3 regions of the Pseudomonas sp. R1-7 genome follow, and region 3 is predicted to be linked to each of the others. Evidence: predicted binding sites of a transcription regulator. Region 3 holds the regulator's gene; each other region holds the start of a gene.

Region 1 (10,413 bases), 540 kb from region 3:
GTCTGTGCCTACCTGGAAACCTGGCACATGGACATCGAAGAGTTCATCGAGCTGCGCAAGAACACCGGTGACGATCGTCGTCGTACCCACGACATGAACACCGCCAACTGGATCCCTGACCTGTTCATGAAGCGCGTCTTCGATGACGGCAAGTGGACCCTGTTCTCGCCATCCGAAGTGCCGGACCTGCACGACCTGACCGGCAAGGCCTTCGAAGAGCGCTACGAGTACTACGAAGCCCTGACCGAGTACAACAAGATCAAGCTGTTCAAAGTCGTCCAGGCCAAAGACCTGTGGCGCAAGATGCTGTCGATGCTGTTCGAGACCGGCCACCCATGGCTGACCTTCAAGGACCCGTGCAACCTGCGCAGCCCGCAGCAGCACGTGGGCGTGGTCCACAGTTCGAACCTGTGCACAGAGATCACCCTGAACACCAACAAGGACGAGATCGCGGTCTGCAACCTGGGCTCGATCAACCTGCCGAACCACATCGTCGATGGCAAGCTGGACACCGCCAAGCTGCAACGCACCGTGAACACCGCCGTGCGCATGCTCGACAACGTGATCGACATCAACTACTACTCGGTGCCGCAAGCGAAGAACTCGAACTTCAAGCACCGTCCGGTCGGCCTGGGCATCATGGGCTTCCAGGATGCGCTGTATCTGCAGCACATTCCGTACGGTTCGGACGCTGCCGTCGAGTTCGCCGACAAGTCCATGGAAGCGGTCAGCTACTACGCGATCCAGGCTTCCTGCGACCTGGCCGACGAGCGCGGTTCGTACGAGACGTTCCAGGGTTCGCTGTGGTCCAAGGGCGTCCTGCCGCTGGACTCGCAACAGATCCTGATCGCCCAGCGTGGCGAGAAGTACATCGACGTCGACCTGAAGGAAACCCTGGACTGGGCACCGGTTCGCGCCCGTGTGCAGAAAGGCATCCGTAACTCGAACATCATGGCCATCGCACCGACCGCCACCATCGCCAACATCACCGGCGTGTCGCAGTCGATCGAACCGACCTACCAGAACCTGTACGTGAAATCGAACCTGTCGGGCGAATTCACCGTGATCAACCCGTACCTGGTTCGCGACCTCAAGGCCCGCGGCCTGTGGGACTCGGTCATGATCAACGACCTGAAGTACTACGACGGTTCGGTGCAGCAGATCGAGCGCATCCCGCAAGAACTCAAGGAGCTCTATGCCACCGCGTTCGAAGTGGACACCAAGTGGATCGTCGACGCCGCCAGCCGTCGCCAGAAGTGGATCGACCAGGCTCAGTCGCTGAACCTGTACATCGCCGGCGCCTCGGGCAAGAAGCTGGACGTGACCTACCGCATGGCTTGGTACCGTGGCCTGAAGACCACCTACTACCTCCGTGCCCTGGCCGCGACCAGCACCGAGAAGTCGACCGTCAACACCGGCAAGCTGAACGCGGTTTCCGCTGGCGGCAACCACGGCGACGACTCGGTCCTGGCTGCTCCGGCAGGCCCGGCACCCGTGCCAAAGGCTTGCGCGATCGACGAGCCGGATTGCGAAGCTTGCCAATAAGCTGAGCGGGTAGGTGTTGCGAAACGCCTGCTGAAGAAGCCCCCGATAGACCGCTGGTTTATCGGGGGTTTTCTTTTGCCTGAAGAAAATTCGGCGCCTGGGCTGGCCTCATCGCGAGCAAGCTCGCTCCCACATTGGAATGCGTACTCCTGTGGGAGCGAGCTTGCTCGCGATGAGGCCGGCCCAAGCAATACAAAACTGAAGCTCATGAAAAAGCCCCTCTTTCGAGGGGCTTCTTGTGCAGCTTCAAGCAACCTTCGACATCAAGCCATCTGAATAATGGTCTGCATGATGGTGCTCTGGGTGGAGATGGTCTTGGCGTTCGCCTGGTAGTTGCTTTGCGCCTTGATCAACTCGACCAGTTCGTTGGTCAGGTTGACGTTGGACTCTTCCAGGGAGTTGGAGACGATCGAACCCAGGGTGCCGGTTTGTGGCGCGTCGTAGCCCGGGATACCCGAGGCGAAGGTTTCCTTCCAACCGGTGCCGCCTACCGGCTGCAGGCCCTGCTCGTTGGTGAAGCTGGCGAGCGCGAGCTGGCCGATCGGCTTGGTCTGGTTGTTGCTGAAGTTGGCCAGCAGTACACCGCTGCCGTCGATGGTCAGGTTGGTGATCTGGCCAGTGGCGTAGCCGTTCTGGGTCGGAATCGACCGTGCCGTGTCGGCGTTGAACTGGGTGGTGTTGGCCATGGAGATGGTAATTGTATCGGCGCCGTCGGCACCATTGGCGGTCCACACACCGTTGGTCACGGTGCCGGGGATCCAATCATCCAGTTCCAAGTCGCTACTGGTGGTCGCGGGTGGAGTGGTGACCGTGGTCAACCTGCCGTTCGCGTCAAAGTTCATGGTCGAAGGCACCGCCAGGGTAGCGGCAGCGGTCGGCGAGCTACCGTCCAGGTTACGACCGTCGATCAGCGTGTAGACATCCCATTCATTCTCGCCAGTCTTGACCATGTATTGGTCCATGGAATGCTGGTTACCCTGGGTGTCGTAAATCGGCGTGGTGAATTGCTTGGTGAAAGTCGCTGTATCGGCCGGGTTGAACACGTAAGGGGCCGCTTGGTTGATAATCGGGGCCGTCGAGTTCAGGTTAATCGTCGACGAAACCAGGCTGGTGGTTTGCGGCGGCAGGTTCGAGGTGTCGATACGCAGGTCGGTCAGGATGCCGTTCTGGATCTTGCCATTGGCATCCACGCCATAACCCTGCAAGCGCGCGGTACCATCACTGTTGGTGATGAAACCTTCCTTGTCGGTCTTGAAGGTACCGGCACGGGTGTAGCTCAGGGAACCGTCGTTGCTCAGGACAAAGAAGCCCTGGCCCTGAATGCCCATGTCCAGCACGTTGCCGGTGTTGTTCACGTCACCCTGGCCGAATTGCTGGGAAACGTTGGCCAGGCGCACGCCGTTGCCGACGGTCTTGCTGCCCGAACCCAGCTTGGTGGCCGAGTAGACGTCTTCGAATTCCGCACGGGACGATTTGAAACCGGTGGTCGCCACGTTGGCGATGTTGTTGCCGGTCACGTCCAGCTGTTTGTTGGCTGCATAGAGACCGCTAAGGCCGATGTTGAAAGACATGTTGACTCCTTTTGCCGGTTAGTCGGCTCTACATACCAATAGTTTGTACTTTGGACAGGGCAATGCTGCCCAGCCCGGCCAGGTTGAGCATCAGTTCACCGCCCGTCTGGCTGATCGTCACGCTGCTGACCGTGGCCGGCAGGTTGGTGATCAGTGATGTGGCCTGGCCATCAATGGTGGTCGAGGCGCCAAAGCTGTAAGTGCCCGACTCGAGCGTGTTCCCCGCGTCGTCCTTGCCGTCCCAGATAAAAGCGGACTTGCCGGCATTCTGGCTGCCCAAGTCAATGGTGCGGACGGTCTTGCCATCCTTGTCCATGATCTTGACCGCGACGGAAGAGACCGAAGCCGGTACCACCACGGTGCCGTTGAAGCTCTTGGACGTGTCGACCACAGCCTTGTCGCCGGGAGCGATCACCGAACGCCCGACCAGGGACGAAGCTTGCAACGCCTGGGACGAGTTGTAGTTGCCGGCGATGCCGCTAACCGTATCGTTGAGCGTGGTGATGCCTTCCAGGCTGCTGAATTGCGCCAACTGGGCAACGAACTCGCCGTTGTCCTGGGGCTCCAGCGGGTTCTGGTTCTTCAGCTGGGTAACGAGCAGTTGCAGGAACGCATCCTTGCCCAATTCCTGGTTGCCGCTCGCCGCATTGGTTGCCGCGCCCAGGCCATCGGTCGTGGTGTTGGTCTTGACCGAGGAGTTGGCGAGAATCTCGTTGAGGCTCAAACCGCCGGTAGTGTTGGTGACGCTCATGTGACTCGCCCCTTATCACTGACCGAGGGTCAGGACCTTCTGCATCATGGTTTTGGCGGTGTTCATCATTTCGACGTTGGTCTGGAACGAACGACTGGCGGAAATCATGTCGGCCATTTCCTCGACGACGTTGACGTTCGGGTAATAGACATAACCCTTGGCGTCCGCGGCCGGGTGGTTTGGCTCATAACGTGCATCGAGGTTGCTCTGGTCTTCGACTACGCCAAGGACCTGTACGCCCTGCCCCGCCGCGTCCTGGTCTTGGAACAGCGAGTCACTGCCGCCGGACTGGCCGCCCTGGAACATGGTGGCGAACACCGGGTGGCGGGCGCGATAGGTCTGGTCGATGCTCGACGAAACGGTCTCGGCGTTGGCGATGTTACTGGCGACGGTGTTCAGGCGAGTGGTCTGGGCACTCATGGCACTGCCGGCGATGTTGAAAACGCTCGCGATCGACATGGCTTACTCTCCACGCAGGGCCGATACCAGCCCTTTGAATTTACTGTTGAGCAGGGTGAAGCTGGCCTGGAAGTTCACGGAGTTTTCCGCGTAGTTGGACTGTTCCAGTTGAGCGTCCACGGTGTTCTGGTCGATCGACGGTTGCATCGGCGTGCGATACATCAACGATTCGTCGCCGCTGCCCACGCCCTCGGCTTCGATATGACGGCTGTTGGTCATGTTCAAGGCGAAGTGGCCGTTCTTGGTTTTCTCGTTCTGCTCGGCGAGCACCTTGGAAAAGTCCAAGTCACGGGCCTTGTAGTTCGGGGTGTCGGCGTTGGCGATGTTGTTGGCCAAGACTTCGGCACGCTGGGCGCGGAAGCTCAGGGCCTGTTCGTGGATACCGAGCGCTTTATCGAAGCTGATGCTCATGTCGGAAACCTTTGGGTGACCAGAATGTACGTACGAAGGCTTTAGCAAGCGTCGTGCCACTTTTAAGAAGCCCGTAAACCGGGGCTTTGCGAGGATCGGCAAGGCGGCAATGCCAGAAAAGCGGCAATCGGTTTCCGCTGGCTGCCGCTTTTCTGCCGCTTCTCAGGCGCAATTGAGATCCAAACGGTGGGACGTTGCCGAAAAAAAACGGGAGCCCCTTGGGACTCCCGTTTTTTTACAACCCAAGCCAATCACTTCGCCTGGTAAATGATTCCCGGGCTGCACTGCACCATCTGGTAATGATCCGGCAAACCGTTGAGCGCCTCGGAAGCACCCAGGAACAGATAACCGCCTGGCTTTAGCGTGCTGTGGATACGCAGCAGGATGTCTTTCTTCACTTCGGCGGAGAAGTAGATCAGCACGTTGCGGCAGAAAACGATGTCGAACTTGCCCAGGCTGGCGTAGCTGTCCAGCAGGTTGAACGAGCGGAACTCCACGCGGCTCTTGATCGGCGCCTTGACCACCCATTTGCCGGGCCCCTTAGCGTCGAAATAACGTTGCAGGCGATCGGGCGACAGGCCGCGGCCGATGGCCAGGCTGTCGTACTCGCCGGTCTTGCAGTTATTGAGCATGGTCCCGGACAGGTCGGTGGCGACGATCTGCACGCCGCCCTTCAACTGGCCGATGTTGGTCCGCTCGAATTCGTCGATGGACATCGACAGCGAATAAGGTTCCTGCCCCGACGAACAGGCCGCCGACCAGATCCGCAGGCGCTGGCCCGGACTGGCCTTGATGGCCGCCGGCAACACCTTGTTCTTCAATACCTCGAAGGGATAGGTGTCGCGAAACCACAAGGTTTCGTTGGTGGTCATCGCGTCCACGACCATTTCGCGCAAGCCACTGCGCGGCTGGGTCTGGATACGCTGGACCAGCTCGCCCAATGACTTGATGCCCTGTTGTTCCATCAATTTATTGAGACGGCTCGACACCAGGTACTGCTTGTTTTCACCAAGCAAGATGCCACAGGCTTTTTCCAGGAAGACCCGGAACTGTTCGAAATCCAAATTACCCGTAGACAAGATACCGCCTCTTTTCACTGTGTTGACTTGCCGGGCGCACAACGCGCCCGACCTTTAGCCTGCTGTCTTGATTCGTTCGACAACCCGGGAAGCCAGGTCATCGGGCCGGAACTTCGCCAGGAAATCGTCGGCGCCGACTTTCTTTACCATCGCCTGGTTGAACACCCCGGACAACGAAGTATGCAAGATGATGTGCAGCTTTTGCATGCGTGGGTCGCTGCGTATCTCCGATGTCAGCGTGTAGCCGTCCATCTCCGGCATCTCGATGTCGGAGATCATCATCAGGAACTCTTCTTCCGGCTTCTTGCCCTCATCGACCAACTGGCGAAGATAATCCAGCGCTTGCCGTCCGTCGTTCAGGGCGACCACTTCGACGCCGACCGTTTGTAGACAGCGCGTAACCTGCTTGCGTGCCACCGAAGAATCGTCGACGGTCAGCACACGCAGGGAAACTGCTTTGTGCTGGGTCTCGGCATCCACCACGCCAACGGAAATGGTCTCCGGGGTCGGCGCCACTTCGGCGAGGATCTTCTCCACGTCGATGATTTCCACCAATTGGTTATCAACCCGGGTCACCGCCGTCAGGTAGTGATCGCGGCCGGTCCCCTTGGGTGGTGGATGGATCTCTTCCCAGTTCATGTTGACGATGCGCTCCACCGACCGCACCAGGAACCCTTGGGTCTTGGTGTTGTACTCGGTGATGATCACAAACGGATTGCTCTGGTCCAGCAACCGGCCGGAACCGGTCGCCATCGCCAAGTCGAGAATCGGGATGGTCGCTCCCCGGATATTCGCCACACCGCACACGACGGGACTGGATTTCGGCATCAGGGTGAGCTTAGGGCATTGCAGCACTTCGCGAACCTTGAACACGTTAATTCCATATAACTGTTGGCCGTCGAGACGGAACAACAACAGCTCCAGGCGATTCTGACCCACCAGCTGTGTGCGCTGGTTTACCGAATCCATCACTCCCGCCATGCCCTGACTCCTACTCACGCTAATGTGTCCGTCGCGCATTCATCACTAAACGGCACGGGGCTTGCTATTGAACCGGCATGAACGCACAAACGACATTTTCTCGACGCCTGACCACTCACTGCCGCCACTGGCTCGGTGCACTGCTGGCTGCCTGCCTGCTCGCGTCTGGCGGTCCTGCCGTCGGTGCTGCTGCTGTAACCTTGCCTGATCTCCTTATCGGCGTCACTCAGGGCTTTCTTGAGTTCACCGTAGAAGACTACCTGGCAACCAGTCAAACCGAAGGTCGCTACGAGATCGAAGTCAACCAGCTCGACCCTCGCCTGCGCATGCCAATGTGTGACAGGGAATTGACTGCCTCGCTGGAGAGCCCGGCCCGGCCGCTGGGCCGCGTCACGGTGAGGGTTCGTTGCGACAGCGCGGCGCCCTGGACCGTGTTCGTGCCCGCTCAAGTGCGTCTGTATCGGGAAATTGTCACCACCACTCGTCCACTCAAGCGCGCCGGGATTGTCGAGCCGCAGGACGTGGTCTTGCGTGAACGCGACGTCAGCCAGATCAGCCAGGGCTTCTTGACCTCCGTCGATGAGGCCATTGGTCAGAAACTTGTCCGACCAATGGTCGCCGACCAAGTGATTACCCAGGTGCATCTGGAACAGGCCGAAGTGGTTCGCAAGGGCGACCAGGTGGTCATTACCGCTCGCAGCGGAACCCTGGCCGTGCGGATGCCCGGCGAGGCCCTGGCCAACGGCGGCATGCGTGAACAGATTCGGGTAAAGAACCTCAACTCCCAGCGAGTCATCAAGGCCCAGGTGATAGCGCCTGGCCAGGTAGAAGTGGCTATGTAAGAGGCCGCAAGGAGGGTAGACAGGCTGGCGCTTGACCTCGGTGTTCCCTAGACTGTGCCTTGTACAGGGCAAGCGCAGACGTGCGCTCGTTCATTTGAAAAAATGAGCCTAAAGTTTTTTTGGGGATGGCCGAAAACATGGCAAGCGTCCAAATACCCAGAGGTTTTTTACCATGGTCATCGATTTCAATCGTTTAAACAGCTCCTCGCCCGTGACAGGCACAACGCGCACCAGCGCCAGCAAGGAAACCGTCGAAACCGACAAATCCAAGCCAGCCGACCAGGCCGCCACTGTCAAGAACGGGGAGTCGGTACACCTCAGCAATGAGGCTCAACAGTTGCAGAAGGTCACTGACAAGCTGCGCGATCAACCTGTCGTCGACAACGCCCGCGTGGCCGCGTTGAAAGCAGCAATCGCCGATGGCAGCTATCAAGTCGACAGCAACCGTGTAGCCAGCAAGCTGCTCAACTTCGAAGCCCAGCGCTAGGCCAACGCCTGCGCCAGGCTTTTGGACGCTTAAGACCCAAGGCCAGCCATGCACGACACTCATTTATTGCAACTGATCACCGACGACTTCGCTCCAGCGCAACAATTACTGGAGTTGTTGCAGACCGAAGCCCTGGCATTGCACGGGCGGGACATGCCGCTGCTGGAAAACATTCTGGCGCAGAAACAGGCATTGATCATTTTGCTCGACCAGCATGGCCGCAAGCGCAGCGAAATTCTCGCCAGCCTCAACCTGCCCGCCGATAACAGTGGCCTCGAGCAATTGGCCAGCCAATCGCCGATCGGCGATCAGCTGTTGTCGCAAAGCGCGGTGCTCAACGACCTGCTCAACCAATGCCAGGCCGCCAACGCTCGAAACGGCCAGTCCATCCAGATGCAGCAGGCCGCCACCGCCAATCAGTTGCGCATTCTCAACGGCGGCGAAATCCCGACGCTCTATGACGCCCGCGGCTCGACCGCAAAAATGGTCAAGCACCGCCCGCTCAGCCAGGCATGAAGCGAACGATGCCGGCGCACTATCAACGCGCGATACATGCTGGCAAAATGCTGGCTCTTTGTAGTCGTATTTTGCCTGGAGATTGACCCACCGTGTTCAATGCCTCAAACGCGGATGATGCTCCGCAGCCACCCAAGGTCCTCACCACCCCTCTGGAAATCTCCGGCAACCTGCGGATGCTGCAAGACAGCCATGACCCGCTGATCATCACCTTTCACGAGCGCAGCCAGCGGTTCCAGAGCTACCTGGTGGATGTCGATCGCGACAGCAACACCATCGCCCTGGACGAAATGATTCCTCGGGACGGTGAACGTTTCCTACTGGCGGGCGAGCCGTTTCGCGTCGAGGGTTTCCATGACGGCGTGCGCATTGCGTGGGAAGGCAACGGTCCGCTGACCATCCAAGAGTCGAGCGACGGTCGCTGCTATCGCGGCGCCTTGCCTGAAGAAGTGGTTTACCACCAACGTCGCAACGCCTTCCGGGCCGCACTGAAACTGGCGCAGTTGGTTAACGTGGAACTGGGTGGCGACAAGCTCAAGTCTCCGGTCAACGGCAAACTGCTGGATATCTCCGCAACCGGATGCAAGCTGCGCTTCGACGGCGACATCACCGAGCGGCTGCAACTGGGCCAGGTTTATGAACGCTTCATCGCCGCCCTGCCGTTCGGCAACATGACTGCACCCGTGGAGCTGCGCTACCTGCATTTCGAAGAGCGCATCAACACCACCTTCGCTGGCGTGCGCTTCCACAATATCAGCGGCCTGGTACAGCGCCAGGTTGAACGGTTCGTGTATCAATTGCAGCGTGAAGCCCGCCGGTTCGATAAAGACGATTTCTGAGTTTCTCGCGCGCTATAAAAAAACGGGCAATCCCTTGCAAGGATTGCCCGTTTTTTTATGCCGGACTCATGGCCTGGCCTGGGTGAAATCGGACGGTGGCGGTTGGTCACCGGCGTCTTCGGTGACCGGCTCCAGCTCTGGCTCCACCTCGGCGTCCGGATCGGGCGACGTCTGCATCTGCTCCTGCACCACCTGCTCGTCGACCCGCGGATCGAGGCACGCCACCAGCGGTGAGCTGGTCATGTTGTCCGGCATGGCCACATGGTGCAGCGGAGCGTCGTCGACCTGGTGCAAGTTGGTGACCGCTTTCGGCCGAATCCGCCACACCAGTACCAACGCGAACAACGCGAAGAAGCCGTAGAGCATCTGGCTGCCGAAAAGCTTCATCAGCACACCCGCCACCAACGGGCCAATACTCGCGCCAACGCCGTAGGTCACCAACAGCATCGCGGTGAGCGACACCCGGCGATCACCTTCGACGTGGTCATTGGAAAACGCCACCGCCAATGGGTACAGGCAAAACTGCACCAGCGAACAGCAGAACCCCGCGACGAACAACACTTCCAGCGGCACCTTCGACAAAATGGCCAGCGGCAATGCACACACCACCAGGGCCAGCGCGAAGCAGCGGATCAACAGGGCTCGATCATAACGATCCGACAGCCAGCCCAACGGCCATTGCACCAGCAGGCCGGCAAAGATGCAGCAACCCATGAACAGGCCGACCTGCTCGGTGCTCAGGCCCTGCTGAGAGGCGTACAGCGGCGCCAGGCCGTAGAAGGAGCCAACGATCAGCCCGGAGCCCAACACCGTGGTCAGCGACTGCGGCACACGCTTGATAAAGAAGCGCGGCTCCATGGGGGCCGGATGCAGCGGAGCCGGGTGGATCCGCCGGGTCAACGCCACTGGCACCAGGCACAGGGCGAAACACA
Region 2 (10,413 bases), 2.8 Mb from region 3:
AGCGGGTCGGCCAGGGCCTCGACAAGGTTCTTGTCCAGGTCGGTCTCTTCACCCACCAATTCCAGGTTGATTTCTTTCTTGAGCTGGCGAGCCAGGTCACGAACCAGGCGCGGGAAGCGCCCGAAGACTTTCTTGATCGGCTGCATCCGGGTCTTCATGACCGCGGTCTGCAAATCGGCCGTGACCACGTCGAGGTTCGACACGGCCTTGGACATGGCTTCGTCCTGGCTGTTGAGGCCCAGGCGCACCAGGCGGTTACGCACCAGCACCAGTTCGCCGACCATGTTCATGATCTCGTCCAGGCGCGCGGTGTCGACCCGAACGGTGGTCTCGGCTTCGCTGGCCGGTTTTTCGGCGGGCGCGGCGGAAGGAGCCCGAGCAGGGGCAGGCGCCGCTGCGGCGGCAGGCTTGGGTGTTTCAGCTTTCGGTTCCGCTGCCTTGGCAGCCGGCTTCGGCGCGGCCTTGGCGGCGGGCGCGGCAGTGGCGGCAGCGGCAGGCGCAGCGGCAGCCGCACCCACTTCGCTGAACTTGCCCTTGCCGTGCAGTTCGTCGAGCAGCGATTCGAATTCGTGGTCGCTGATCAGATCGCTACCGGCTGCCGCGGCCGCTGGCTTGGCCGGCGTCGGCGCCGAAGCGATGGCCGAGTCCAGTGCATCGACGGCAAAGTTGCCCTTGCCGTGCAACTGGTCGAGCAAGGCTTCGAATTCGTCATCGGTAATGTCCGAGTCATCACCCGCTGCCTTTGGCGCAGCCGGGGCAGCCGGGGCCGCGACCGCATCGGCGGCGAACTGGCCCTTGCCGTGCAGTTGGTCGAGCAGCGACTCGAACTCATCGTCGGTAATTTCATCGCTGGCAGCGGCATTGGCGGCTGGCGCAGCAGGTGCGGCCGGAGCCTCGGCTTCGGCCTTGACGGCGCTCAGCGAGTCCAGCAGCGATTCGAATTCGTGATCGGTAATGTCACCCGATTCTTCGGCAACCGGCTCTTCAACCACAGGCTCGGCAGCCGGCGCGGCTTCGTCAGCCGACTGCGGCTCGGCCAGGCGCGACAGCGCGGCGAGCAGCTCGGGGGTGGCTGGGGTGATCGGCGAGCGCTCGCGCACTTCGCTGAACATGCTGTTGACCGCATCCAAGGCTTCGAGCACCACGTCCATCAGCTCCGAGTCGACGCGACGCTCACCCTTGCGCAGGATGTCGAACACGTTCTCGGCAATGTGGCAGCACTCCACCAGCTCGTTGAGCTGGAGGAAGCCGGCGCCTCCTTTTACAGTGTGGAAACCGCGAAAAATTGCATTGAGCAGATCCGCATCATCAGGTCGGCTTTCCAGCTCGACCAGCTGTTCGGACAGTTGCTCTAGAATCTCGCCGGCCTCAACCAGGAAATCCTGAAGGATCTCTTCATCGGCGCCGAAGCTCATTAATGGCTGCTCCTAAAATAGGGCTAAAACTCAAAATCCAAGGCTGGACAACAAATCGTCCACATCGTCCTGACCGGACACAACGTCTTCTCTTTTATCGGCATGAATTTGCGGACCTTCACCCTGAGAGAGATGTTTTTGTGGATCTTTTTCAGCAAGTATCGCCGCGCGGTCGTGTTCGATGCCGGCAAAGCGATCCACTTGGCTTGCCATCAACACCAGCTTGAGCAAATTGCTTTCAACTTCGGTGACCAACTGGGTCACGCGCTTGATCACTTGGCCGGTCAGGTCTTGATAGTCCTGGGCCAGCAAAATGTCGTTGAGGTTGCCGGCCACGGCGCGGTTCTCGGTGCTGCTGCGCGCCAGGAATCCGTCGACCCGACGGGCCAGTTCGCGAAATTCCTCGGCGCCGACTTCGCGACGCATGAACCGTCCCCAATCGGTGCTCAACGCCTGGGCTTCCTCGCTCAGGCCGTTGACCAGGGGCGTTGCGCTTTCCACCAGGTCCATGGTGCGGTTGGCCGCGGCTTCGGTCAGCTTGACCACATAACCCAGGCGCTCGGTGGCGTCGGTGATCTGCGAGACTTCCTCGGCCTGCGGCATGTTCGGATCGATCTGGAAATTGACGATCGCGCTGTGCAGTTCACGGGTGAGCTTGCCGACTTCCTGGTACAGACCACGATCCCGGGTCTGGTTGAGCTCATGAATCATTTGAACCGCATCGCCGAAGCGGCCCTTTTCAAGGCTGTCGACCAGTTCGCGGGCATGTTTTTTCAGGGTCGATTCGAAATCGCCCATTGAAGATTCGTTGTCCATAGCTCCCCCGTGGCGCCGTTAACCGATGCGTTCGAAGATTTTTTCGATCTTCTCTTTCAACGCCTGGGCCGTGAAGGGTTTGACCACATAGCCGTTAACACCGGCCTGGGCGGCTTCGATGATCTGCTCGCGCTTGGCTTCGGCAGTGACCATCAGCACCGGCAGGTGCTTGAGTTTTTCATCGGCGCGCACGTGGCGCAGCAAGTCGATACCGGTCATGCCAGGCATGTTCCAGTCAGTCACCAGAAAGTCGATGCTCCCGCTGTTGAGGACCGGAATGGCGGTAGTGCCATCGTCGGCCTCGACCGTGTTGGTGAACCCGAGGTCACGCAACAGGTTTTTTATGATCCGCCGCATCGTTGAGAAGTCATCAACGATGAGGATTTTCATGTTCTTGTCCAATTCGACCTCCAAGCAGTCTTAAACGCGCCCAGCACCTGGACGCGCCATTTCAATCAATCCGGCACAACACTCGACAACGGTCTGGAGCACAACGGGTGGAGACTGGCCCGGCGCGTGCCATGCCAGCCTCGTTCGCAGTGTCCCCACACTGCTCGTCAGCGCGCTCGCCACTCCCCCAAACGCCCCCGCAAGCGGGCCGCGCACTGGCTGTGTAACTGGCTGACCCGCGATTCGCTGACCCCCAGGACCTCACCGATTTCCTTGAGGTTCAGCTCTTCGTCGTAGTACAGCGCCAAGACCAGTCGCTCACGCTCCGGCAAATTGGCGATCGCATCCGCCAGCGCGCTCTGGAAACGCTCATCTTCCAGGTCACGCGACGGCTCCATGTGAGCACTCGCGTTATCCTCGTGCAGCCCTTCGTGCTCGCCGTCCTGCAACAGGTCGTCGAAACTGAACAGGCGACTGCCCAAGGTATCGTTCAAAATCCCGTAATAATCATCGAGACTCAACTGGAGTTCGGCTGCAACTTCGTGATCTTTAGCGTCTCGTCCGGTTTTCGCTTCAATCGCGCGAATCGCATCACTGACCATGCGCGTATTGCGATGCACCGAACGCGGCGCCCAGTCGCCCTTGCGGACTTCATCGAGCATCGCCCCGCGGATGCGGATACCGGCGTATGTCTCGAAGCTGGCGCCCTTGCTCGCGTCGTATTTGTTCGACACTTCGAGCAGGCCGATCATGCCCGCCTGGATCAAGTCCTCGACCTGCACACTGGCCGGCAAGCGCGCCAGCAAGTGATAGGCGATGCGCTTGACCAGGGGCGCGTAACGCTCGATCAACTCGTACTGGGCGTCCCGTGCCGATTTTTTGTAGAGATGGTTGTAACCGCTGGCTGTCATAACACGGGCCCTGCTGTTTGTTGCACGAGACGCTCGACGAAAAATTCCAGATGCCCGCGTGGGTTGGCCGGCAGAGGCCAGGTATCGACTTTCTGGGCGATCGCCTTGAACGCCAGCGCGCATTTGGAACGTGGAAAAGCTTCATAAACGGCACGTTGCTTCTGGACCGCCTTGCGTACACTTTCGTCGTAAGGCACTGCGCCGACGTATTGTAGGGCGACGTCCAGGAAGCGGTCCGTGACCTTTGTCAACTTGGCGAACAGGTTGCGTCCTTCCTGTGGGCTCTGGGCCATGTTGGCCAGGACGCGGAAGCGGTTCATGCCATAGTCGCGGTTAAGCAGTTTGATCAGGGCGTAGGCGTCGGTGATCGACGTCGGTTCGTCGCAGACCACCAGCAAGACTTCCTGGGCGGCGCGGACAAAACTGACCACCGAGTCACCGATACCGGCAGCCGTGTCGATCACCAGCACATCGAGGTTGTCACCGATGTCGCTGAACGCCTGGATCAGGCCGGCGTGCTGCGCAGGCGTCAGGTGCACCATGCTCTGGGTGCCGGAGGCGGCCGGCACGATGCGAATCCCGCCGGGGCCCTGCAACAGCACGTCGCGCAACTCACAGCGCCCTTCAATCACGTCCGCCAGCGTGCGCTTGGGTGTGAGCCCCAGCAGCACGTCGACGTTCGCCAGGCCCAGGTCGGCGTCCAGCAGCATGACCCGTCGGCCAAGCTCTGCCAGAGCCAGGGACAAGTTCACTGACACGTTAGTCTTCCCGACGCCACCTTTGCCGCCGGTCACCGCGATCACCTGTACGGGATGCATGCTGCCCATGTTCGTTCTTTACCTTGTCTTACTTAGACGGAGGCCACATTACTGGCTGCGCGTTCACTCGGAACAATGCATGGCAGACCATCGATGTAGGTACAAAAAATATTCATGATTACCTCAGCCAACCTGCTTGGTCGGGCTGTGGTAGATGTCAGCGAACATATCAGCCATGGCTTCTTCGCTGGGTTCTTCCTGCATTTGCACACTCACGGCACGACTGACCAGTTGATGACGGCGCGGCAGATGCAAATCATCCGGGATCCGCGGCCCGTCGGTCAGGTAGGCCACCGGTAGTTCATGACCGATCGCCAGGCTCAACACCTCGCCCAGGCTTGCCGTTTCGTCCAGCTTAGTCAGGATGCAGCCGGCCAGCCCGCAGCGTTTGTAGCTGTGGTATGCGGCGGTTAGAACCTGTTTCTGGCTGGTGGTTGCCAACACGAGATAATTTTTTGACTTGATGCCACGCCCGGCCAGGCTTTCCAGCTGCATGCGCAGGGCCGGATCGCTGGCTTGCAGGCCGGCGGTGTCGATCAGCACGACGCGTTTGCGCATCAGCGGCTCCAGCGCCTGGGCCAGGGATTGACCCGGATCCACATGGGTCACCGACACGTTGAGGATCCGACCCAGGGTCTTGAGTTGCTCCTGGGCGCCGATGCGGAAACTGTCCATGCTCACCAGGGCGATGCTCTGGGCGCCGTACTTGAGTACATAACGGGCCGCGAGCTTGGCCAGGGTCGTGGTCTTGCCCATGCCGGCCGGGCCGACCATGGCAATCACTCCGCCCTCCTCCAGTGGCTCGATTTCCGGCGTGGCGATCATCCGCGCCAGGTGAGCCAGCAACATGCGCCAGGCCTGGCGAGGCTCGTCGATGTCGTTGATCAGGGCCAGCAGGTCGCGCGCCAACGGGCCGGACAAGCCAATGCGTTGCAGGCGACGCCACAGGTTGGCCTGGGCCGGACGGCTGCCTTGCAGTTGGTTCCAGGCCAGCGAACCGAGCTGGACTTCCATCAACTCGCGCAGGCTGTTGAGTTCGAAGCGCATCGAGTCCAGGGCACGCGGATCAACGCCTGGGGCCGGGGCGGCTGGCGCGGGTGCCGGACGACGCGGCTCGGCCGGCGTCGGCTCGATCAGCGGTTCGGCAGCGGTCAGCGGCAGGCCTGCGGTCAAGGGCTGGCCGGCGAACAATTGACGATTGGTGCCCGCGCTGCCCGTGCCTTCGCTGGCGCGCAGGCTCAGCTCGGCCTGGGCGCTGGCGATGCGCGACTGGGTCTTGCGCAGCTCGTCCTCGAGTTCCATGTTTGGAACGCGCGGGGCCAGCGCCGACAATTTGTAATCCAGGGCCGCCGTCAGCTCGACACCGCCGGCGATACGACGGTTGCCGATGATGGCTGCTTCAGCGCCCAGCTCGTCACGAACCAGTTTCATGGCCTGACGCATATCGGCGGCGAAAAAACGCTTCACTTGCATAAACCACTACCTCAGCCGTTGGGCCCTACTGTCGCAACGATGGTCACTTGCTTGTTGTCCGGTATTTCCTGGTACGCCAGCACATGCAGCCCCGGGACCGCGAGGCGCCCGAATCGCGAGAGCATCGCTCGAATCGGACCGGCCACCAGCAGGATCACTGGCTGGCCTTGCATCTCTTGCCGCTGGGCTGCGTCGATCAGCGAACGCTGCAGCTTCTCGGCCATGCTTGGCTCCAGCAGAACACCCTCTTCCGAGCCTTGTCCTGCCTTCTGCAGACTATTGAGCAATATCTGTTCCAACCTTGGCTCCAGAGTGATCACAGGCAGCTCAGACTCAGTGCCTACAATGCTTTGGACGATTGCGCGGGATACGCCAACCCGCACCGCAGCCACCAGAGCGGCGGTATCTTGACTCTTCGAAGCGTTGTTGGCGATCGCTTCGGCAATGCTGCGGATATCGCGCACCGGAACCTGTTCGGCCAGCAGCGCCTGCAATACCTTGAGCAATTGCGACAGCGAAACCACACCCGGCACCAGCTCTTCGGCCAGCTTCGGCGAGCCCTTGGCCAGTACTTGCAGCAATTGCTGGACTTCTTCGTGACCAATCAGCTCGCTGGAATGCTTGTAAAGAATCTGGTTCAAGTGGGTCGCCACGACCGTGCTGGCGTCCACCACGGTATAACCGAGGGACTGCGCCTGGGCCCGCTGGCTGATTTCGATCCACACCGCTTCCAGGCCGAAAGCCGGATCCTTGGCGGTAATGCCATTGAGCGAACCGTAGACCTGCCCGGGGTTGATCGCCAGCTCGCGGTCCGGGTAGATCTCGGCTTCGGCCAGGATCACGCCCATGAGCGTCAAGCGATAGGCGCTCGGTGCCAGGTCGAGGTTATCGCGGATATGAACGGTGGGCATCAGGAAGCCCAAGTCCTGGGACAGCTTCTTGCGCACGCCCTTGATCCGCGCCAGCAATTGACCACCCTGGTTGCGGTCGACCAAGGGAATCAGGCGATAGCCGACTTCCAGGCCGATCATGTCGATCGGGGTTACGTCATCCCAGCCCAGCTCCTTGGTTTCCATGGCGCGGGCCGGCGACGGCAGCAGCTCCTGCTGACGCTTGACCTCTTCCAGCGCCTGGACCTTCTGCACATTCTGTTTTTTCCAGAACAGGTAGGCGCCACCTGCGGCCAAGGCCGCCATGCTCAGGAAAGAAAAGTGGGGCATCCCCGGCACCAGGCCCATCACCGCCATCAGGCCGGCCGCCACGGCAAGGGCCTTGGGCGAGGCGAACATCTGACGGTTGATCTGCTTGCCCATGTCTTCGGAGCCCGAAGCACGCGTCACCATGATTGCCGCCGCTGTGGATAACAACAGTGATGGCAATTGCGCCACCAAACCGTCACCAATGGTCAGCAAGGCGTAGACCTTGCCGGCGTCGCCGAAGGTCATGCCGTGTTGGAAGATACCGACGGCCATGCCGCCAATCAGGTTGATGAAGAGAATCAGCAGGCCGGCGATGGCGTCGCCGCGGACAAATTTACTGGCACCGTCCATGGACCCGTAGAACTCGGCTTCCTGGGCGACTTCCAGGCGACGGGTCTTGGCTTGGCCCTGGTCGATCAGGCCAGCGTTGAGGTCGGCGTCGATCGCCATCTGCTTGCCGGGCATCGCATCGAGGGTGAAACGCGCGCTCACTTCGGAAATCCGCCCGGCGCCCTTGGTCACCACGACGAAGTTGATGATCATCAAAATCGCGAAGACCACGATACCGACCACGTAATTGCCGCCGATCACCACCTCACCGAAGGCCTGGATCACCTTACCGGCGGCGGCGTGGCCCTCGTGGCCATGAATCATCACCACCCGGGTGGATGCCACGTTCAGCGCCAGGCGCAACAGCGTCGCCACCAGCAAGATGGTCGGGAAGACGGCGAAATCCAGTGGGCGCAAGGCATATACGCACACCAGCAGCACCACGATCGACAGGGCGAGGTTGAACGTGAAGAACACGTCCAGCAGGAACGGCGGCACCGGCAACATCATCATGGCGAGCATGACCAGCAGCAACAGCGGCACGCCCACATTACCCCGGCTGAGGTCTGCTACGTTGCTGCGCGCGGTGCTGAGTAACTGAGAGCGATCCACCAATATTCCCCGTTCCTGTGAAGCAAACTTTTGACGCCCGGAAGGGGCGCAGACGGGGTATTGCAAGAAGCTTTCCAACTTTCTCAACAGCACGCATTCATAGCCGCTCGACGCATCGGGCGATCATTGCGCTATCAGTATTTGCTCCGGCGTAATGTCCTCCGAACCCAACTCCCAGGCCCTGACGTACCGCGTTCCCCTGAACATTAACGAGCCATCGACTAGAACCTTGTCCTCGCTCATGTACATGAACGTAACCACTGAACCTGGCGCCACGGAGTCGGACGAAGGCTTGTCGGACGATTTTTTTTCGTGGCCCTCCATTACGTTGAGTGCCCATTCAAAGGGAATGAGCGGAAGCTCAGCGATCGAGATATTCGATCCATCCCACTTCTCAAAGTACGTGCCCGCGAAGATCCGCAATTTGCCTTCAACGATCTGAAAATCCGGTAGGCGATAACACCACTTCAGGGCGCTCCCCCACCACTCACTGATATAGTCTCGAGGATTGTCAAACAGCTTGAACAAGGCTTCGCTGCTATTGATACGGCCAGCTTGACCAGCAAGATAATTGAATGAATTGTGATAGGCCAAGCCAAGCAGTTCAGGCCGGATGGCATTTTCCTCATGGTCTAGATAATCAGGCAACCAACTATTGGCCGCTTCCTTGAAGTTCTTGAATTCCAGCACCATGTCGAACGTGAACTGACAGTTGATGCTCTTTCTATCCGGACTGCGTTTAACCGTCCCCGCCACGAATTCCAGCGCCATGCCCCTTAGATTTTTAATCGGGCGGTCCTTGCCCTCACGATTCTGGAGCGAGAGCGGGAGCGGTGGCGGACGCGGGCACGGGGGCTTAGTCATGTCATGGTCTCTTGTGATGATTGGTCGAGAACCCATTACAGGGACAGAGAACGCTGCCGTCTACTGTCAGTCCTGACAGTCCTGACAGTAGAGACGGAACGACCCAACGCAGTAAGATACTGTCGCCACAACAGTCCAGCGCCGATTCTTGCGACAATCGGTCGACTCAGGAATCGCGCCGCAGATCCGGCGGGATCGGCAGGTCCTTGAGCGGCTCCGGACGCTTGCCCTTGCCCGCGCGGTGCTGGCGGATCTGGTAGACGTAGGCCAGCACCTGGGCCACGGCCAAGTACAGGCCTCCGGGGATTTCCTGGTCGAGCTCCGTGGAGTAATAAATCGACCGCGCCAAGGCCGGGGATTCGAGCAGCATCACTTCGTTGGCGACGGCGATCTCGCGGATCTTCAACGCCAGGAAATCGCTGCCCTTGGCCAAAAGAACCGGGGCGTTGCCTTTGTCGGGATCGTACTTGAGCGCAACGGCATAATGGGTTGGGTTGGTAATAACCACGTCGGCGTCGGGAATCGCCGCCATCATCCGCCGCTGGGAGACCTCGCGCTGCAACTGGCGGATCCGCTGCTTGACCTCCGGCTTGCCCTCCGAGTCCTTGTACTCATCGCGCACTTCCTGCTTGGTCATCATCAATTTCTGCTTGCTCTGGTAGAGCTGGATCGGCACGTCGATGGCGGCGATGAGAATCAAGCCGCAAGCCATCCACAACGTGCTCCAACCCACCAGTTGAACGCTGTGGATAATGGCTTGTTCCAACGGTTCGTGGGCGATGCGCAGCAGGTCGTCGATATCGGCTTGCAGCACCATCAAGGCAACAAACAGCACCAGGAGAAATTTCCCGAAGGCTTTGAGCAGCTCCATCAACGCAGTTGTGGAAAACATGCGCTTGATGCCAGCGGCCGGGTTCATCCGGCTGAACTTGGGCGCTAGGCTACCGGCGGCGAATAGCCATCCACCAAGGGAAATCGGACCGATAAAAGCAGCGAGCAATAAAAAAATCAGGATGGGCTGCATCGACAGAAGCGCGATCTTGCCCGAATGCAGCAGATGTTGCGCCATGGTACCGGGGGATAACAGCACTTCCCGTGGCAGCGAAAAATTCAGGCGCATGATTTCCAGCAGATCCAACGCCAGCCCACCGCCATAAATCAGCAAGCCACCGGCACCGGCCAACATGATCGCCAGGGTATTGAGCTCCTTGGAGCGCGCAATTTCCCCCTTTTCCCTGGATTCTTTCTTGCGCTTCTCCGTGGGGTCTTCTGTCTTGTCCTGACCGCTTTCGCTCTCGGCCATGGTTTAGCGCGCCTGTGCCATGTCGCGTAACAACTGCAAGGCCTGGGTGGCCAGCGGCTGGTACTGGTTGAGGATGTCCCCGAGGCTGACCCAGAAAATCACCATGCCCAACACCAGGGTCAGCGGGAAGCCGATGGAGAAAATGTTCAACTGCGGTGCCGCCCGGGTCATCACGCCGAAAGCGATGTTGACGACCAGCAGCGCCGTGATCGCCGGCAACACCAGCAACATTGCCGCGCCAAGGACCCAGCCGAGCTTGCCGGCAATGTCCCAGAAATGATT
Region 3 (10,413 bases):
TTCCGGGCCGCTGGCGGGCCTGGGCGAGATCGAGCTTGAAGGCTTGCAGCCGGGCTCCTCGATCATGCCCGGCAAGGTCAACCCGGTCATTCCTGAGGCCACGGCGATGGTGGCGGCCCAGGTGATCGGCAACGACACGGTGATCACCCTCGCTGGCCAGTCGGGAAATTTCGAACTCAACGTGATGCTGCCGATCATTGCCCAGAACCTGTTGAGCAGCATCACCTTGATGTCCACCGCGAGCCGGTTGCTGGCGGACAAGGCCATCGCCACGTTCAAGGTCAACGACGCCAGGCTCAAGGAGGCGCTGTCGCGTAACCCGATCCTGGTCACGGCGCTGAATCCGATCATCGGTTACCAGAAAGCCGCTGAAATCGCCAAGAAGGCTTATCAGCAAGGTCGCCCGGTCATCGATGTCGCCCTGGAGCACACCGACCTGACGCGCGCCGAGCTTGAGGTCCTGCTGGACCCCGAGAAACTCACCGCCGGGGGTGTGTGACCCCGACACTCATGTGGAGGACCCATCATGGAGCACTGGAAACGTACGATCGAGCGTGCCAATCGCTGTTTCATGCAAGGCGATTTGGTCGATGCTCGCGAAGCCTACCTGCAAGCGCTGGCGTTGGCGCAGGTGTTATTCGAGCGCTGGGCGGACGCGGATGAAGCCGTGGCGGCTTGTGTCGTGTCCCACCACAACCTGGCGGACCTGCACCTGCGCTTGAATCAGCCGGAGGAGAGCGCGGAGTACCTGTGCGCGATCCACCAGCGCCTGCTGACGACCCTGCAGGACGAACGCCTGGCCCCGGCCCTGCGTGCCGCTGCGATGCGCCAGAGCCACAAGACCTATGTCGAATTGTTGAATTTCATCAGCGAGCACGGCGAATACCCACGCACCCACCGCTTGCTCCACGGCGATGCCGCTTCAACCCGGCATCGCGACACCCCTCTTCATTACGGAGTCCATTGAAATGGCTTTTACCCTGCCTGCGTTGCCCTATGCCTACGATGCCCTGGAACCGCACATCGATGCGAAAACCATGGAAATCCACTACACCAAGCATCACCAGACGTACATCAACAACCTCAACGCGGCGGTGGAGGGCACCGAGTACGCCGATTGGCCCGTCGAGCAACTGGTGGCCAGCGTTGAGCAGCTTCCGCAGGCGTTCCAAGCTGCGGTGATCAACCAGGGCGGCGGCCATGCGAACCATTCATTGTTCTGGGAGGTGATGGCGCCCACCGGTGGTGGCCAGCCGGACGGCGCACTGGCGGCGGCGATCGAAGCGCAGCTGGGCGGCATCGAGCGATTCAAGGAAGCCTTCACTAAAGCCGCCTTGAGCCGTTTTGGCAGCGGCTGGGCCTGGTTGAGCGTAACCCCGCAAAAAACCTTGGTTGTTGAAAGCAGTGGCAACCAGGACAGCCCCTTGATGAGTGGCAACACGCCGATACTCGGCCTGGATGTGTGGGAGCACGCTTATTACCTGCTGTACCAGAACCGTCGCCCCGATTACATCAACGCGTTCTACAACGTGATCAATTGGCCAGAAGTTGCACGACGCTACCAGGCAGCGGTCGCTTGAGTCCCTACTAAGTACAATCCAAGGCTGATTATGGACACTGAAACTCTGGCAATAGGTGGCGGGCGCATGTTCCGCTACGCCTTGGGATCGCTGCTGCTGTTGGCCGGGATGACATTGCTGGTGGCGCAGGGACTGGCGTGGCTGGATCTGGAGCCGAAGTTGCTGCGTGCATTGCAAGGTGGCGGGCTTTGCGCCTTGGGCACCGCGCTGGGGGCGGTGCCGGTCCTGGTGATCCGGCGCATGCCCCAGGCCGTAAGCGATTCGCTGCTGGGGTTCGGTGCCGGGGTGATGCTCGCCGCCACGGCTTTCTCGCTGATCGTGCCGGGAATAGCCGCCGCCGAGCAGTTGGGGCTCACGCCTTGGGCTGCCAGCGGCCTTATCTGTTTTGGCATTCTTTCAGGGGCGTTCGGGCTGTATCTGGTGGACCGCAAGGTGTCGGCCAGCCCCGAAAGGCTGATCGCCGCGCCAGGACGCCCGATCATTGCGCCGCGGATCTGGTTGTTTGTCTTCGCCATCATTGCCCATAACATCCCTGAAGGAATGGCCGTTGGCGTCTCGGCGGGCGGCGGCATGCCGGACGCCGACAGCCTGGCGATGGGCATCGCCTTGCAGGACGTCCCGGAAGGGCTGGTGATCGCGCTGGTGCTTGCGGCTGCGGGAATGTCACGTGTCAGGGCTTTTATGATCGGCGCCGCGTCAGGGCTGGTCGAGCCGGTGTTCGCGCTGCTGTGCGCCTGGCTGGTCAGCCTGGCCGAGGTGCTGTTGCCGCTTGGACTGGCGTTGGCCGCAGGGGCGATGTTGCTGGTGGTGACCCATGAAGTGATCCCCGAATCTCGCCGCAATGGTCATGAGAAGCTGGCGAGCCTGGGATTGCTGGTGGGTTTTTGTCTGATGATGGTGATGGATACGGCGTTGGGGTGACAAGCGGTCCCTTCGCCGAAGTGCTCCAGTGCCGGGCGGTTACTCGCCTTCATCGAAATAGTTGTTGATCAACGCCACCAAGGCATCCATCGCTTCTTGCTCTTGTTCACCTTCAGTGCTCAGGTGGATCTTGGTGCCTTTGCCTGCGGCGAGCATCATCATCGCCATGATGCTTTTACCATCGACGGTGGTCTCAGGGTCGCGCCCGACCCTGATCGTGACATCCGGAAACTGACCCGCCACACCGACGAATTTCGCTGACGCTCGGGCATGCAGACCCAGCTTGTTGATGATTTCAATTTCCCGAGCAGGCATCGCGGTGTGAATCCTTTAGCTGAGGTCGCGGTGGCGAACCTGGACGTTCTTCAGGGATTGTTGCAGGAGCTGACCCAGGCGTTCGGTCAGGTAGACGGAGCGGTGATGTCCACCGGTACAGCCTATGGCGATCGTGACGTAGGCGCGGTTGCTCGCGGCAAAGCGGGGCAGCCATTTGAGCAGGTAGCTGGAGATGTCCTGGAACATCTCCTCGACATCCGGCTGGGCAGCCAGGTAATCGATCACCGGTTGGTCCAGCCCGGACTGCTCGCGCAGTTCCGGCTTCCAATAAGGGTTGGGCAGGCAGCGGACATCGAATACCAGGTCGGCGTCCACCGGCATACCGCGCTTGAAACCGAACGATTCGACGAGGAAGGCGGTACCCGGTTCCGGCTGGTTCAACAGGCGCAACTTGATGGTGTCGCGCAGTTGATACAGGTTCAGGTTCGTGGTGTTGAGCTTGAGGTCCGCCAGGTCCGCGATGGGGCCCAGCAGTTGGCTTTCGTCATGGATGGCTTCAGCCAGGGAGCGGCTGGCATTGCTCAGCGGATGACGTCGACGGGTTTCGGAGAAGCGCTTGAGCAAAGTTTCTTCATCGGCATCCAGGTACAGCACGTCGCACTGGATATGCCGGTTGCGCACTTCCTCGAGCAGTTCGGGGAATCGCGACAGATGGCTGGGCAGGTTACGGGCATCGATGGACACGGCGACCAGCGGTTGCGCCAGTTCGGTGTGGATCAGGGCGCGCTCGGCCAATTCCGGAAGCAGGCCTGCCGGCAAATTATCGATGCAATAGTAGCCGTTGTCCTCGAGCACATTGAGGGCGGTACTTTTACCGGAGCCGGAGCGGCCACTGACGATGATCATGCGCATGTTTAATGACCGCTCTGCTCGTCCAGGACAACCTGATACAAAGCTTCGTTACTCGGTGCGCTGCGCAGTTTTTCACGCACTTCCTTGCGGTCCAGCATGCTGGCGATCTGGCGCAGCAGCTCGAGGTGCGCATCGGTTGCCGCTTCCGGAACCAGCAATACGAACAGCAGGTCGACCGGCGCGCCGTCGATGGCGTCGAAATCTATGGGGGCTTCAAGGTGCAGCAGCGCGCTGATCGGCGCTTCACAGCCCTTGAGGCGGCAATGGGGAATAGCGATGCCGTTGCCAAAACCGGTGGAACCGAGTTTTTCACGGGCAATGAGGGCCTCGAAGACATCCTGCATCACCAGATCAGGCACCTCGCGGTGGATCAGGTTGGCGATTTGTTCGAGGGCTTTCTTTTTACTGCCACCCGGCGCGTTCACTTGGGAACGGCCGGGGGTCAGGATGGTTTCTAGTCGGATCATGGATTGGGGGGGTTAACGACCGGTTGCGCCCTGGAGGAGGCTCTGGGTCTTTTCCTTATGCTTTTTGAGTTGGCGATCCAGCTTGTCGGTCAGCAGGTCAATCGCGGCATACATGTCTGAATGCTCTGCGTTGGCAACCACTTCTCCGCCGGGAATATGCAGCGTGGCTTCGATTTTCTGCAGCAGCTTTTCGACGTTCATCGTGACTTGCACATTGGTGATCTTGTCGAAATGCCTTTCCAATCGGTCGAGTTTTTCGCCGATGTAGGTGCGCAGGGGTTCGGTCACTTCCAGTTGGTGTCCACTGATGTTGACTTGCATACAGCTTCTCCTTCGTTGCCAGTGCATAAAGCGGCAGGCTGGGTTGCCTGCCACTGGAACGCTGTGGCGTGGCCCGTTACATCAACCGCTTGCGTTCGCTCGAAGGTGCGATCCCGAGGGATTCGCGGTATTTGGCGACGGTACGGCGGGCCACCTGAATGCCTTGTGCCTCCAGTAAACCAGCGATCTTGCTGTCACTCAACGGCTTTTTCTGATTTTCCGCGGCGACCAGTTTTTTGATGATCGCGCGGATGGCCGTGGACGAGCATTCGCCGCCTTCGGAGGTGCTGACATGGCTGGAGAAAAAGTATTTCAATTCATAGATGCCCCGCGGGGTATGCATGAATTTCTGGGTAGTGACGCGTGAAATCGTCGATTCGTGCATGCCCACCGCCTCGGCAATGTCATGCAGGACCAACGGTTTCATCGCTTCGTCGCCATACTCCAGGAAGCCGCGCTGATGCTCTACGATCTGGGTGGCAACCTTCATCAGGGTTTCGTTGCGGCTCTGCAGGCTCTTGATGAACCAGCGCGCCTCCTGCAATTGGTTGCGCATGAAAGTATTGTCGGCGCTGGTGTCGGCACGTTTCACGAAGCCGGCGTACTGGGCATTGACGCGCAGCTTGGGCACCGACTCCTGGTTGAGCTCCACCAGCCAACGATCGTTGTGCTTGCGCACGATCACGTCGGGAACCACATATTCGGGTTCGGTGGATTCGATCTGCGAGCCGGGGCGCGGATTGAGGCTTTGCACCAACTCGATGACCTGGCGCAGCTCATCTTCCTTGAGCTTCATGCGGCGCATCAGTTGGCTGTAGTCGCGGCCGCCCAACAGGTCGATGTAATCGGTGACCAAGCGCTTGGCTTCAGTCAGCCAAGGGGTCTTGGCGGGCAGTTGGCGCAATTGCAGCAACAGGCACTCGCCCAGGTTGCGAGCGCCGATGCCCGCGGGTTCGAACTGCTGGATGCGGTGAAGGACGGCTTCGATTTCGTCCAGCTCGATGTCGAGCTCGGGGTCGAATGCTTCGAGAATTTCTTCCAGCGTCTCGTCCAGGTAGCCCTGATTGTTGATGCAATCGATCAGGGTCACGGCGATCAGGCGATCGGTATCGGACATCGGCGCCAGGTTCAATTGCCAGAGCAGATGACTCTGCAGGCTCTCGCCGGCGGAAGTGCGGGTGGTGAAATCCCATTCGTCGTCGTCGCCGCTGCTCGGCAAGCTGCTCGCGCTGGTCTGATAGACGTCTTCCCACGCAGTGTCCACGGGCAGGTCGTTGGGAATGCGCTCGTTCCATTCACCATCTTCGAGGTTATCCACCGTAGGGGCGGCTTCCTGCTGGTAGGACGGTTCCTGGATCTCGGGGGTGGTTTTCTGTTCGACGTTGTCGGCCAGTGGATCGGTGTTGTCGAAGTCGTCGCCTTCTTCCTGGCGCTCGAGCATCGGATTGGATTCCAAGGCCTCCTGGATTTCCTGTTGCAGATCCAGGGTCGACAATTGGAGCAGGCGGATGGCCTGTTGCAGCTGCGGTGTCATCGTCAGCTGCTGGCCCATTCTCAAGACTAGCGATGGTTTCATGGCAGGGGCTAAACACCTTATTTGCCGGCGCACATGCGCCATCCACTACAGGGCGCCGGAGCGCCAAACTTAAGCAAATTATATGCCTGAAACCGAGGTGTTTGCCTAGGGCGTCGTCACAATAAAATTGGCAACGCCCGGACGATTCGCCAGGCACTTGCGCTTACAGGCGGAACTCATGACCCAGATAAACTTCCTTCACCAGTTCGTTGGCCAGGATGGTGGCGGAGTCACCTTCGGCAATCAACTGGCCATCGTTGACGATATAGGCAGTTTCGCAGATATCCAGTGTTTCGCGAACGTTGTGGTCGGTGATCAACACGCCGATCCCCTTGGCCTTGAGGTGGTGGATGATCTGCTTGATGTCGCCGACCGAAATCGGGTCCACGCCGGCGAAGGGTTCGTCGAGTAGAATGAATTTCGGCGCGGTGGCCAGGGCGCGGGCGATTTCCACGCGACGACGTTCACCGCCGGACAGGCTCATGCCGAGGTTGTCGCGAATGTGGCTGATATGGAATTCCTGCAGCAGGCTTTCCAGCTCCTGGCGACGACCGGCCTTGTCGAGCTCCTTGCGGGTCTCGAGAATCGCCATGATGTTGTCGGCAACCGACAGTTTGCGGAAGATCGACGCTTCTTGTGGCAGATAGCCGATGCCAGCCCTTGCCCGGCCGTGCATCGGCTGGTGGCTCACGTCCAGGTCGTCGATCAGTACGCGACCCTGATCGGACTGGACCAGGCCGACGATCATGTAGAAACAGGTTGTCTTGCCGGCGCCGTTGGGGCCGAGCAAGCCGACGATCTGGCCGCTGTCGATGGACAGGCTGACATCGCGCACAACCTGGCGGCTCTTGTAGCTCTTGGCCAGGTGCTGGGCTTTCAGAGTTGCCATTACTGGGCCTTCTGCTCGTCGGTTTTCTTTTTCGGCTGGATCACCATGTCGATGCGCGGACGCGCCTCGGTGACCTTGCTGCCAGTGGCGCGACCGGCGCTGGCCAGTTTCTTGACCGTGTCGTAGACGATTTTCTCGCCTTGGGTCACGTTGTTGTCCTTGTCGACGACCTTGGCGCGATCGATCAATACAACTCGGTCCTGGGCGGCGTGATACTGGATGGTGACACCGTAGCCTTGCACGGGCTTGGTGTCGCCTGCGGTTTGCAGTTGTTCGAAGTAGGCCAGGTTGCCCACCGAAGTCACTACGTCGATGTCGCCGGATTGGGTGCGGGTGATGGTCACGGTGTTGCCGGTCACCTTCATCGAGCCCTGGGTAATGATCACATCACCCTTATAGGTGGCGACACCGTTCTTGTCGTCCAGTTGCGCGTCGTCGGCCTGGATACGGATAGGCTGGTCGCGGTCGTTGGGAAGGGCCCAGGCGCTCGCGCTTCCCAGTGCTGCGCCCAGACTGAGCAAAATAGGGAGGGTTTTAGCGAGCTTCATACTGTCCTCTTACTTTCGATAGCAGGTGTATCCTGCTTTCCTTCAAATACGCCTTCATTCCCGTGCCGGTCGATACGCCGCCAGCGCCGTCGATTCTAACGGGTTGCTCGGTCTGCGCATATTCTCGTTGCGGGAAGACCGTCATGCGACTGGTGGTGATGAGGGTCGTACGGTTTTTTTCGTCGGTCCGGGTGATGCGCACCGAGTCGATCAGTTCGACTTCGGTGCCGCCGGGATTGACCTCGGCGCGCTCGCTCTGGACATGCCATGGGAATTCGGTGCCCCGGAACATGTTCAGGTCCGGTTTGGTGACCAGCGTGATATCAGTCGCCTTTACGTGATCGACCTTGTCGGACGTCATTTCGTACTGCAGTTTGCCGTCGGGCAAGTATTGCAGGGTATGCGTATTGGTTGCGTACCAGTCGATGTTTTCCTCGACCTTGGGCGCCGGCTGGTCCAGGAAGCGTTCCGGGCTGATGTTCCAATAGCCCACCGCGGCGAAAATCGCCGCAATACAGCCGAACACCAGGAGGGTGCGAATCTTCTTGCTTAGCATAAATGGCTCACAGGTATGCGGCGTTGGCCGCTTCGAGGTGGCCCTGGGCACGCAGGATCAGTTCACAGAATTCGCGGGCTGCGCCTTCGCCGCCCTTTGCCGTGGTGACGCCATGGGCATGCTCGCGCACGAACGCCGCGGCGTTGGCCACGGCCATGCCCAGGCCGACCCGGCGGATGACCGGCAGGTCTGGCAGGTCGTCACCCAGGTAGGCGACCTGTTCATAGCTTAGATTGAGTTGGCCAAGGAGCTCGTCCAGAACCACCAGTTTGTCTTCGCGGCCCTGGTAAAGGTGCGGGATGCCGAGATTCTTCGCCCGCCGCTCCACCACCGGGGTCTTGCGACCACTGATAATGGCGGTCTGCACGCCTGAGGCCATCAGCATCTTGATGCCTTGGCCGTCGAGCGTGTTGAAGGTCTTGAATTCGCTTCCGTCTTCGAGGAAGTACAGGCGGCCGTCGGTGAGTACACCGTCGACGTCGAATACGGCGAGCTTGATTGTCTTGCCCCGTTGCAGCAGGTCGGTCGTCATTACATTACTCCAGCACGCAGCAGGTCGGAGAGGTTGAAGGCGCCGACCGGGCGGTCGTCGTCATCCACCACTACCAGTGCGTTGATCCTGTGGTCTTCCATGATTTTAAGGGCTTCGGCGGCCAGCATGTCGGCACGGGCGGTCTTGCCGTGAACGGTCATGACTGCATCGATGGTTGCGTTGCGGATATCGATCGCGCGGTCGAGGGTGCGGCGCAGGTCACCGTCAGTGAAGATCCCGGCCAGCTTGCCGTCGGCTTCGAGAATTACGGTCATGCCCAAGCCTTTGCGCGTCATTTCCATCAGCGCATCCTTGAGCAGTGTGCCGCGTTGGACCTGCGGCAGCTCTTCGCCGGAGTGCATCACGTTTTCGACTTTCAGTAGCAGGCGACGGCCCAGCGCGCCGCCGGGATGGGAAAAGGCGAAATCCTCGGCGGTGAAGCCACGGGCTTCCAGCAGGGCCACGGCCAGGGCATCGCCCATGACCAGGGCTGCGGTGGTGGACGAGGTCGGGGCCAGGTTCAGCGGGCAGGCTTCGTGTTCGACATGAACATTGAGGTTCACCTCGGCGGCCTTGGCCAGCGGGGAGTCCGGGTTGCCGGTGATGCTGATCATCTGGATGCCCAGGCGCTTGATCAGTGGCAGCAACGTGAGGATTTCGTTGGTCGAGCCGGAGTTGGACAGGGCCAGGATGACGTCGTCCCGGGTAATCATGCCCATGTCGCCGTGGCTGGCCTCGGCCGGGTGGACGAAAAAGGCCGTCGTGCCTGTGCTGGCCAGCGTCGCGGCAATCTTGTTGCCGATATGGCCTGACTTGCCCATGCCGACCACGACCACGCGGCCCTTGCTGGCCAGAATCATCTCGCAGGCGCGTACGAAATCAGCGTCGATATGGGCCAGCAAGCCTTGTACGGCTTCGAGCTCGAGGCGGATGGTACGTTGTGCCGATTGAATCAGGTCGCTGGATTGGCTCATGTCAGATCGTATAGCCCGATGAAAAGGCGGCGATTATAGCGGCAATGATCGATTCCCTCACGCTAGTTCGTCACGCTTTGTTCGAACGGTTGCAAGGTTGGACACAAAATGTGCTGATTTACCTTAAGCCAGGCTTAACGGGCGGGGGGTTGGCCTTGGGCGCCTGGCGGTTGCAGTGATATAGTTCGCCGCCGATTCGTGTGCTCGGCGGTTCCGGCGTTAGCCGGTTGGCCTGGGCATTCGGATATGAGGCTGCATCGCAAGGAGTTTAGATGAGTGCCGACAACGCCTACGCGGTCGAGCTGAAGGGACTGTCCTTCAAGCGAGGGACGCGCAGCATTTTCAATAACATCGATATTCGCATCCCGCGTGGCAAGGTGACCGGCATCATGGGGCCTTCCGGGTGTGGAAAGACCACGCTCCTGCGGCTGATGGGGGCACAACTGCGCCCCAGTGCCGGCGAAGTCTGGGTCAATGGCCAGAACCTTCCAGAGCTTTCGCGCAGCGATCTGTTCGATGCGCGCAAGCACATGGGCGTCCTGTTCCAGAGCGGTGCGCTGTTCACCGACCTCGATGTGTTCGAGAACGTGGCGTTTCCCCTGCGTGTCCATACCGAACTGCCGGAAGAGATGATCCGCGACATTGTCTTGCTGAAATTGCAGGCAGTCGGGCTGCGTGGCGCCCTGGACCTGATGCCGGACGAGCTTTCCGGCGGCATGAAGCGTCGCGTGGCGTTGGCTCGGGCGATTGCCCTCGATCCGAAGATCCTCATGTACGACGAGCCTTTCGTTGGCCAGGATCCCATTGCCATGGGTGTGCTCGTGCGGCTGATCCGCCTGCTCAACGATGCGTTGGGCATCA

Evidence for each region. Region 3 encodes sigma-54, which starts transcription at its own class of promoters, with help from an activator protein. Its sites were predicted from a motif close to ANTGGCATNNANNTTGCTNT; they were not measured.
Region 1: the regulator sigma-54 is predicted to act here: its motif matches at 4,779-4,798, upstream of flgB (flagellar basal body rod protein FlgB).
Region 2: the regulator sigma-54 is predicted to act here: its motif matches at 8,024-8,043, upstream of flhA (flagellar biosynthesis protein FlhA).

Annotation. Positions count from the first base shown of each region.
Region 1 covers NZ_CP071661.1:1,580,164-1,590,576, reverse strand. The annotation lists gene J3P79_RS07035 (ribonucleoside-diphosphate reductase subunit alpha) at 1-1,545, shown strand, start outside; gene flgE (flagellar hook protein FlgE) at 1,809-3,116, opposite strand; gene flgD (flagellar hook assembly protein FlgD) at 3,145-3,867, opposite strand; gene flgC (flagellar basal body rod protein FlgC) at 3,883-4,326, opposite strand; gene flgB (flagellar basal body rod protein FlgB) at 4,330-4,737, opposite strand; gene cheR (protein-glutamate O-methyltransferase CheR) at 4,989-5,816, opposite strand; gene J3P79_RS07005 (chemotaxis protein CheV) at 5,871-6,797, opposite strand; gene flgA (flagellar basal body P-ring formation chaperone FlgA) at 6,875-7,639, shown strand; gene flgM (flagellar biosynthesis anti-sigma factor FlgM) at 7,812-8,126, shown strand; gene J3P79_RS06990 (flagella synthesis protein FlgN) at 8,175-8,642, shown strand; gene J3P79_RS06985 (flagellar brake protein) at 8,735-9,481, shown strand; gene J3P79_RS06980 (MFS transporter) at 9,548-10,413, opposite strand, start outside.
Region 2 covers NZ_CP071661.1:4,217,918-4,228,330, forward strand. The annotation lists gene J3P79_RS18760 (chemotaxis protein CheA) at 1-1,415, opposite strand, end outside; gene J3P79_RS18765 (protein phosphatase CheZ) at 1,446-2,231, opposite strand; gene J3P79_RS18770 (chemotaxis response regulator CheY) at 2,250-2,621, opposite strand; gene fliA (RNA polymerase sigma factor FliA) at 2,789-3,532, opposite strand; gene fleN (flagellar synthesis regulator FleN) at 3,529-4,359, opposite strand; gene flhF (flagellar biosynthesis protein FlhF) at 4,474-5,823, opposite strand; gene flhA (flagellar biosynthesis protein FlhA) at 5,835-7,964, opposite strand; gene J3P79_RS18795 (hypothetical protein) at 8,088-8,828, opposite strand; gene flhB (flagellar biosynthesis protein FlhB) at 8,995-10,131, opposite strand; gene fliR (flagellar biosynthetic protein FliR) at 10,135-10,413, opposite strand, start outside.
Region 3 covers NZ_CP071661.1:1,045,040-1,055,452, forward strand. The annotation lists gene J3P79_RS04550 (class II fumarate hydratase) at 1-499, shown strand, start outside; gene J3P79_RS04555 (hypothetical protein) at 527-967, shown strand; gene J3P79_RS04560 (superoxide dismutase) at 969-1,580, shown strand; gene J3P79_RS04565 (ZIP family metal transporter) at 1,611-2,501, shown strand; gene J3P79_RS04570 (HPr family phosphocarrier protein) at 2,541-2,816, opposite strand; gene rapZ (RNase adapter RapZ) at 2,832-3,689, opposite strand; gene ptsN (PTS IIA-like nitrogen regulatory protein PtsN) at 3,692-4,156, opposite strand; gene hpf (ribosome hibernation-promoting factor, HPF/YfiA family) at 4,169-4,477, opposite strand; gene J3P79_RS04590 (RNA polymerase factor sigma-54) at 4,554-6,053, opposite strand; gene lptB (LPS export ABC transporter ATP-binding protein) at 6,217-6,942, opposite strand; gene lptA (lipopolysaccharide transport periplasmic protein LptA) at 6,942-7,490, opposite strand; gene lptC (LPS export ABC transporter periplasmic protein LptC) at 7,477-8,046, opposite strand; gene J3P79_RS04610 (KdsC family phosphatase) at 8,054-8,578, opposite strand; gene J3P79_RS04615 (KpsF/GutQ family sugar-phosphate isomerase) at 8,578-9,552, opposite strand; gene J3P79_RS04620 (ATP-binding cassette domain-containing protein) at 9,825-10,413, shown strand, end outside.